DNA from 2 places in the Bacillus sp. BSL6 genome. Region 1 is predicted to be linked to the other one. Evidence: riboswitches for the same ligand, from Rfam matches in the RefSeq annotation. Region 1 holds a riboswitch; the other holds the start of a gene.
What was found. A riboswitch is a leader RNA that binds a small molecule or an ion and turns the genes downstream of it on or off. The one in region 1 is predicted to bind lysine.
Positions count from the first base shown of each region.

Region 1 (4,397 bases):
AGCATGATGGGCGATAGCTTCCCGGGCGGTACAAAATCAAAACTTGCGATTATCCAACGCGCACCACTTGGTGTTGTATTAGCAATCGCACCATTTAACTACCCAGTAAACTTATCTGCTGCAAAACTTGCACCAGCATTAATTATGGGTAACGCTGTTATTTTCAAACCAGCAACTCAAGGTGCAATTAGTGGTATTAAAATGGTGGAAGCACTTCATAAAGCTGGCCTTCCAAAAGGTCTTGTAAACGTAGCGACAGGACGTGGTTCTGTAATTGGTGACTACTTAGTAGAACACGAAGGCATCAATATGGTATCGTTCACAGGTGGTACAAACACAGGTAAACATTTAGCGAAAAAAGCTTCAATGATTCCACTTGTATTAGAACTTGGTGGTAAAGACCCTGGTATCGTTCGTGAAGATGCTGACTTACAAGATGCTGCAAACCATATCGTAAGCGGTGCATTCTCTTACTCTGGTCAACGTTGTACAGCTATTAAACGTGTACTTGTACACGAAAACGTAGCAGACGAGCTTGTTGGCTTATTAAAAGAGCAAGTAGCTAAACTATCAGTTGGATCTCCAGAACAAGACAGCACAATCGTTCCATTAATCGACGATAAGTCTGCTGACTTCGTTCAAGGCTTAGTTGACGACGCTGTAGAAAAAGGTGCTACAATCGTTATCGGTAACAAACGTGAGCGTAACTTAATTTACCCAACATTAATCGACCACGTAACTGAAGAAATGAAAGTTGCTTGGGAAGAGCCTTTTGGCCCAATCCTTCCAATCATCCGTGTTTCTTCAGATGAGCAAGCAATTGAAATTGCTAACAAATCAGAGTTCGGTCTGCAAGCAAGTGTCTTCACTAAAGACATTAACAAAGCATTTGCAATTGCTAACAAAATCGAAACTGGTTCTGTTCAAATTAACGGACGCACAGAGCGCGGTCCTGACCACTTCCCATTCATCGGTGTAAAAGGTTCAGGTATGGGCGTACAAGGTATCCGTAAGAGCCTTGAGTCTATGACACGTGAAAAAGTAACTGTATTAAACTTAGTTTAATCTTATATAAAGAAGCTGATCTAATTTTAGGTCAGCTTCTTTTCTATATAGATACTTCCCAAAAACGAAGTATTTCGTTCTACTTCCGATTTGGTTTTCCAAATCGAACTAAAACATGCCATAATAATTTTAATTCCTGAAGCACTTCTTCATAAGTTCCACGATCACTCCAAGATAATGGATTGCGTTTCAAATCCGCTACAGCAGAACCGATTATATTTGCATCGATACAATGATTCCGTGCAATGCGTCTTGCTAAAGATGGCATTTTTGAACCTCTAAAATCCATTGGAACGTCGTCTACCATAAGTACAAAACCTGTATGCCAATACAAATCAATAGCATACTTCAGGCAAATTTCTTCTAAAGTTCTTCCTACATCCGTACCCTTAATTGAAATGACCTTAATCCTTTCAATTAAAAGTGCATTTTTTCCTTCTTATGCAACTAACCTAATTTATTAAACAAAAAGTACTTTCATACAGTCTAATTACAGATGCGAGCATTCTTTACGGGTAAATCCACACATTCTACAGAAATGTGATATCCTAGCCAACGCTCAGCAATATGTTCAAATGATAAGGCAGAGCCTGTTGTAAAAAAGCGATGCTCAGGATTCAGATTGTCAGACAAAATTCCTTTATGCTGTAAAATTGTGCTTAACTCTATCGCTGTTTCTTCCGCAGAGCTAATAATCGTTACATCTTCCCCTAGTTCCTTTTTAATATAGGACTCTAAAAGTGGATAATGCGTACATCCGAGAATTAGCGTATCTATATTTTCTTTCATTAATGGCAGTAAAGCTTGTTTCACTTGCTCGGTTACATATGCTGTATCTTCTAATTGATTTTCTACAACTGTAGCTAAAGTCGGGCACGCGTGACTATGCACTTTCAAATATGTATCAAGCTCATGCAATGCTTTTTCGTACATATTAGATTTTATCGTACCTACAGTTCCAATTACTCCGATTTCCCCTTTCTTCGTCACTTTAATAGCCGCTCTCGCTCCCGGATGTATAACGCCAATAACCGGAATAGAAAGTGCTTCTTGCAACGCAGCCAATGCAGCAACTGCAGCAGTATTACATGCTACAACTAGAGCTTTTAACGGAAACTGTTTAAGGAACTCAACCATTTCAAATACGAAAGATTGTACCTCTTCTACACTTCTTGGCCCATACGGACAACGCTCATTATCACCAATATAATAAATGCTCTCTTTAGGCAATTGTCTTATAATTTCGCTCGCAACTGTTAATCCCCCAACTCCCGAATCTAACACACCTATTACTGAATGTTTATGACATACAGCCATATACTTCATCCCCTTTTCAATCATCTAGCGCCAACAACATTTATTATATTATGAAAATTCAATATTACATAATAATCCCTCTTACTTTTAATCACAAACTCTTCTCTATAATCTGATTATTACTATATCCATTGACGTATAAAAATTCATTTGTTACTCTTAAATACGTTAAATTAATATTTAAATCCTCATTCGTATCTCGGTGAGGTAGAGGTTGCAATCATTAAGAGTATCATTTCAGGAGATGTAGTGGCATTGATGAAAGAATGAGAAAGGAATGATTGCCGAAGTAAGCCCGTGTCCACCATGCACGCTTGCTGGGTCTGCTACTTAATAAGTGCAGAACTGTCACAAACGTTTCGTTTGTGGAGAGCTATCGAGAGGTATGTCGTGGGTTTCTTATAAGATAGAAAGCATGTAGCGGCAAATTACGTGCTTTTTTTGTTTTGTTTGGGACTTCTCTTCCTGACTCAGGAAGACATACATATCTCCTCGCTTGACTTGGTTATACTAACTTTGGAGGTATTTTCTATGCAACAAAAAAAATGGGGCTTTTGGGTACTCACAGCTTTCGTTGTCGGTAATATGGTTGGCGCTGGGATTTTCATGGTGCCAAGTACGTTGGCACAAACAGCAAGCCCTCTCGGTGTCACTTTAGCTTGGTTAACAACAGGGTTTGGTGTTTTAATGCTAGCTCTTGTTTTCGGTAATTTAGCAATTCGTCGTCCTGATTTAACGACAGGACCACAAAGTCATGCATATGCTTTATTCTCAACACCAAAAAAGAAAAAAATGGCTGGTTTCAGTATGGTATGGGGATATTGGGTTGCAAACTGGGCAAGTAACGTTGCCATCATTACATCATTTGCGGGATATTTATCACTCTTCTTCCCAATTATGAAAGATACACGACTACTATTTTCAATCGGTTCGTTTAACGTAGAAGTCGGAAAACTAATTACATTTACGATTTGTTCCATCTTACTTTGGGGAACTCATATTATATTAACAAACGGTGTAAGCGGAGCTGGAAAGCTAAACTTCTTAGCAACAACAACGAAAGTAACTGGATTCCTATTATTCATCGTCGTTACGTTATTTGCATTCGAAGCTTCTAAGTTTGGACAATGGTACACGCCGATGATCGATAAATCAGGTGTATCACACGGCCTTCTTTCACAAGTAAATTTAGCTGCTCTTACAACGCTTTGGGCATTTATCGGAATTGAATCAGCCGTTCTTTTATCAAACCGTGCTGTTTCTCCAAAAACAGTAAAACGCGCAACAGTTGCTGGATTACTTATTACAGTTGCGATTTACTTAGGAATTACAATTTTAACAATGGGTGTACTTCACGTTGATACATTACAAGCCTCAGAACGTCCGTTAGCAGATGCATTAAATGCTGCAATGGGTCACGGCGGCGGGAAACTGATGGCATTACTTGCTCTTACTTCCCTCTTCGGTTCCATCTTAGGCTGGATTTTATTAAGCTCAGAAGTACCGTATCAAGCAGCAAAAGAAGGTTTCTTCCCTTCCTTCTTCGCAAAAACAAACAAAAAAGGAAGTCCAATTTATTCATTACGATTAACAAACATTATGTCGCAAGTGTTCTTATTCTCAACATTATCAGGAACAATTGCGGAAGCTTATACATTCGTTATTACCGTATCAACACTCGCCTATCTCATTCCATATCTCGTTTCACCAATCTTCCAGTTAAAACTAGTCGCTACTGGTGAGACGTATAAAAATGAAATGCGGGCAAGAATTACAGATGGTATAGTCGCAGTAATTGCACTTTGCTACGCACTATGGGTTATTAAAACAGGCGCAGCCGATATAAAAACGTTCCTTCTCGGAATTGGTTTATTCGTAATCGGCTTTGCTTTCTATCCATTAATGAATCGTGATCAGAAAAAAAATAACGAAAAGAAAAACGGGCAAGTTGCATAACGCAATTTGCTCGTTTTTTCTTTTCTAAAAACATATATAATAGAACAAAGAGGTGAAAA
Region 1 covers NZ_JAVGCW010000002.1:822,994-827,390, forward strand. The annotation lists gene gapN (NADP-dependent glyceraldehyde-3-phosphate dehydrogenase) at 1-1,065, shown strand, start outside; partial or broken gene RCJ96_RS10460 (DUF3626 domain-containing protein) at 1,145-1,462, opposite strand; gene racE (glutamate racemase) at 1,552-2,382, opposite strand; lysine riboswitch at 2,583-2,766, shown strand; gene RCJ96_RS10470 (amino acid permease) at 2,914-4,338, shown strand.

Region 2 (4,397 bases), on a different contig from region 1:
TAAAGCATTGTGTAATTCATCTGCCAATACTTCAATACGCTGCTTTAACTCTAAATTTTCAACTTTACATGTTACGGAAGACACAAAGTTTCTTTTAGAGAAAGTAGGATCGTGTTTATAAATAGAATCAGCCATTTTTTCTGCTAATTCTTCGTTAAATAAAAATTTTAGCGGAACATATTTACCCATTTTTTCACCTCAGTGGTCAGTTGAAAACAAGTTTTATTTTTTAATCGACAATCCATAAACTAAAGTCTCACTCGGAGTCGTAATACTAAAACCTGTCGTTTTATAATCAAGCTTCACCGTATCACCAGTGTAGTCTTTCGTAAATGAATCCATTTGCAAGATAAGGTCTGCATCTTCATATACAACATCATTTGCAACATATGTATCCCAAATTAAATCGACATCAACGAAAATACTACAAGAGTTTGTCATTGTCCCTCTAATGCGAATGATTTTTTTATCTTCACGTTCTAATCTATGTATAGCTGCTATTGCTTCATCAGTAATGCGAATGTTCATTGTATCCCAACCTTTATTTATATTTCCTTTATTATTGCAAAAACAGGGGCAATAGGGAAGCAAAGAGGTTTGCAATAAAAAACGAGCAAACAAATTTGTTTGCTCGTTTCACTTTATTTTAGTTCACATTTATCAAGTGGAATGACTTTTGTTTTTTTCGTAAATTTGTATCCTAACCAAAGTACTAAGAAGAGTGGTAAACCGATGTAAGAAACGAGTACGCCGTTCCAATCGATTGATTCGCCCATAAATGCGCCGTAGTTTTGACCTAAAATTACGATGACGCAAAGTGCAAATGCGAAGATTGGTCCGAATGGGAACCATTTTGCTCTATAAGGTAAGTCATTTAAATCTTTTCCTTGTGCGATATATGCTTTACGGAAACGATAATGACTAATTGCAATGCCGACCCAAGCGATAAAACCAGACATTCCTGATGCATTTAATAACCAAATGTATACAACACCGTCACCGAATAAAGAAGCAATGAAAGCGATACTACCGACAATCGATGTTACGATTAATGCGTTAACAGGTACGCCGCGGCTATCTAATTTACCAAGAAACTTCGGTGCTTTCCCTTGGCGAGCTAAATCCCAAAGCATACGAGTTGAAGCATACATACCAGAGTTACCAGCAGACAGTACTGCTGTTAAAATAACAGCGTTCATAACAGAAGCAGCAAAGGCAACGCCCGCTTTTTCAAAAATAAGTGTAAATGGACTTACTGTTACATCACTTGCAGCAAGGCTTTCAGTTGTATAAGGAATTAATAAACCGATAACGAGAATCGCAAGGATATAGAATAAAAGAATACGCCAAAAGATCGAACGAATTGCTTTCGGAATATTACGCTCTGGATCAGATGTTTCACCAGCAGCTACACCTAATAATTCAGTACCTTGGAATGAGAAGCCAGCTGCCATAAATACACCGATAATTGCCATGATGCCGCCATTAAATGGTGCATCTGCAACAGTGAAGTTTTTGAAGCCAACAGTTTCGCCGCCCATAATTCCGAAAATCATCATAAACCCGACAATTAAAAAGATAATAATTGTAGCTACTTTAATAAGTGCGAACCAATATTCAGATTCACCAAATCCTTTAACAGATAAGTAGTTTAAAAGGAAAATAATAGCTAAACATAATCCGCTCCAAATGAGGGAAGGAGTATCTGGAAACCAAAATTTCATAATTAATGTTACAGCCGCTAGTTCAGCAGCAATCGTAATTGCCCAGTTATACCAATAGTTCCATCCAAGGGCAAAACCAAGTGATGGATCAACAAATTTTGTTGCGTACGTGCTAAAAGATCCAGTAACAGGCATGTAAGCTGCGAGTTCAGCTAAGCTTGTCATTAAAAAGTAAACCATAATTCCAATTGCGGCGTATGCAATTAATGCACCGCCAGGTCCAGCTGAATGGATGACACCACCGCTGGCAAGAAATAGTCCGGTACCAATTGTACCGCCGAGAGAAATCATCGTAAGGTGCCTTGATTTTAGACCGCGTCTTAATTCACCTTTTCCTTTTGTAGCTTCTGTTTTAGAGGTAGCTTGATTCGTTGCGCTATTCATGTTCAACACTCCTTTTCTTGTAAGATAGGAAGGAGCGGGGGAGAAAAATACAAAAAACCGCCAAAGGAATTTGGCGGAACGTTTCACAAATAACCACCCCATCATACCCTTCCGTTAAGATAGCACCCCACGTTTACACGGTAATTTTGTAAACGTGACAGTTCTGTTCCTTTCGGAGACAGCCCCAGCTCATATTTCCAGAGAAGAAATATAAACTTCGGCAACTTTTCCTTTCAAACGGAGTCTTAGACATTCTCTGTATCTCGTCCGTTTTACTCTTAAAAGTCGCAACCTCTACCTCATCGGATTGATGAGGATTTATATATTGCTAAGATTTTTAATATATGGCAATTGTAATGAGTTTCTGAATATATTGCAAGATATTTTGTAGGAAAAAATCAAAAAATATCGGTTATTGTATAGGAAACGCTTGCAAAACTCCACCCGAACCTACTATTATGTAACAATAAGCAAAGAAAAAATTGTTATACAAATGTTTCGCAAAAAATATTGAAAAACCCTTCAAAAATTAAAAGAAAATTCAGAAAATATAATTCGACATTCATAATCAGGTCATATTTTTTGATATAATTAGAGTAACGTGTAAGCAAAAAAGGGGAAATCAAAATGAAATTAGAAACAGAAAGGCTCTATATAGTGCCGTGTACAGAAGAGAGTATTCACGTTGCTAACGAGCAAGGATATAATAGTGGCCCACATATTGTAGGGCATGTAGAAAATGTAAAACACAATAAGGATGTATTACCTTGGGGCGCGTGGTATGTCATTCGAAAAGAAGATGACATCGTTCTAGGAGATATAGGGTTTAAAGGGAAGCCAAATGAGGAACATATAGTAGAAGTTGGTTACGGATTTATTGAGAAATATTGGAATAAAGGGTATGCGACAGAAGCTGTACGAGAACTAATAGATTGGGCTTTTCAGACAGGAGAGGTAGAAACGATTATTGCAGAGACGCTCCTTGATAATTATGGTTCGATTCGTGTGTTAGAGAAGTTACATATGAAAAGAGTAGATTCGACAGAAACAATGATGAATTGGAAAATAGAAAAAAACCGCTCGAAGTAAGTTGAGCGGTTTTTTAGTAATTAAGGTAGCATCTGTTTTTGATCATTCGGATATTGGGCTGTTGATGTGTTAGAACGATTGGAATGATTACGAACAGCAATGAAAATAGAAATAATAACGACAAGACCAACTGCGACGTAAGAAAGTGAGATAATAGTTGGATCTACTTTAAAAGTAGTAAGTAGTGTACGTATATTCGTAAAGATAATAAGACCACCAACTAATACGCCAAGTAAATGAGATGGTACGATGCGTACTAGCCATGCAGCAATTGGAGCTGCGACAATACCACCAAGCATTAACGCAAATACCCAAACCCAGCTTACTTGTTCCCAGCCAAGTGAGATGAAGAAGCCAATTGTTGCAGCTAATGAAACAGGAAATTCACTCGTATCTACAGATCCAATAACTTTTCTCGCTTCATTTCCTCTTGCTAGAAGAACAGGTGTCGTAATCGGTCCCCAGCCACCGCCACCAGTTGAATCAACGAATCCAGCGAATAAGCCAAGCGGCACAAGTTGTTTAGCTGACATACGTTTATTTGAAGTAACAATCTGTTTTTGAATAATGAATCGTAATAAAATATAAACTCCTAAAGTAAATAAAAATAAGGAAATGTACGGTTTAATGACATCGCCAGGTAAATTACTTAAAAAACATGCCCCAACAAATGCACCAATTGCTCCTGGTAATGTAAGCCTGGAAACGGTGTATTTATCAACGTTCCCAAATTTGAGGTGAGATGCACCAGAAGCGGCGGTTGTAACAACTTCAGCTAAATGAACAGATGCGGAAGCGACCGCTGGTGCGATACCAAACATTAGTAAAAGTGAGGTAGACGTTACCCCGTACGCCATTCCAAGCGCTCCATCGATTAATTGAGCGAAAAATCCAATAATAGCAAAGACAATTAATTTCTGCATAAATAATCCCCCTGTAATAGTAAATGAAAAAGGCACTTTTCCCGTGTGAGAAAAGTGCCTTTGGTTTTTCCAATCAGCAATATTGAAATTTGTTTCATTATAATACATATTAATCGTATAAATCAACTAGGTTTTAAAGTTTTTTGAATTGAATGAAAGAAAAATAAAATATACAATAAAAGGATGGAGAGAAAGGGGAGAAAGACATGTTACGATTTGATCATCTCGTACACGCAGTGAACTGTACACCGGAGGAAGCGGCAAAACAAATGCAGGC
Region 2 covers NZ_JAVGCW010000004.1:464,749-469,145, reverse strand. The annotation lists gene RCJ96_RS16595 (DNA alkylation repair protein) at 1-189, opposite strand, end outside; gene RCJ96_RS16590 (iron-sulfur cluster biosynthesis family protein) at 223-528, opposite strand; gene RCJ96_RS16585 (amino acid permease) at 642-2,108, opposite strand; lysine riboswitch at 2,221-2,413, opposite strand; gene RCJ96_RS16580 (GNAT family N-acetyltransferase) at 2,736-3,197, shown strand; gene RCJ96_RS16575 (sulfite exporter TauE/SafE family protein) at 3,218-4,120, opposite strand; gene RCJ96_RS16570 (VOC family protein) at 4,327-4,397, shown strand, end outside.
Region 2: it holds a riboswitch for lysine, as region 1 does, so the genes downstream of both, RCJ96_RS16585 (amino acid permease) here and RCJ96_RS10470 (amino acid permease) in region 1, are expected to answer to the same signal.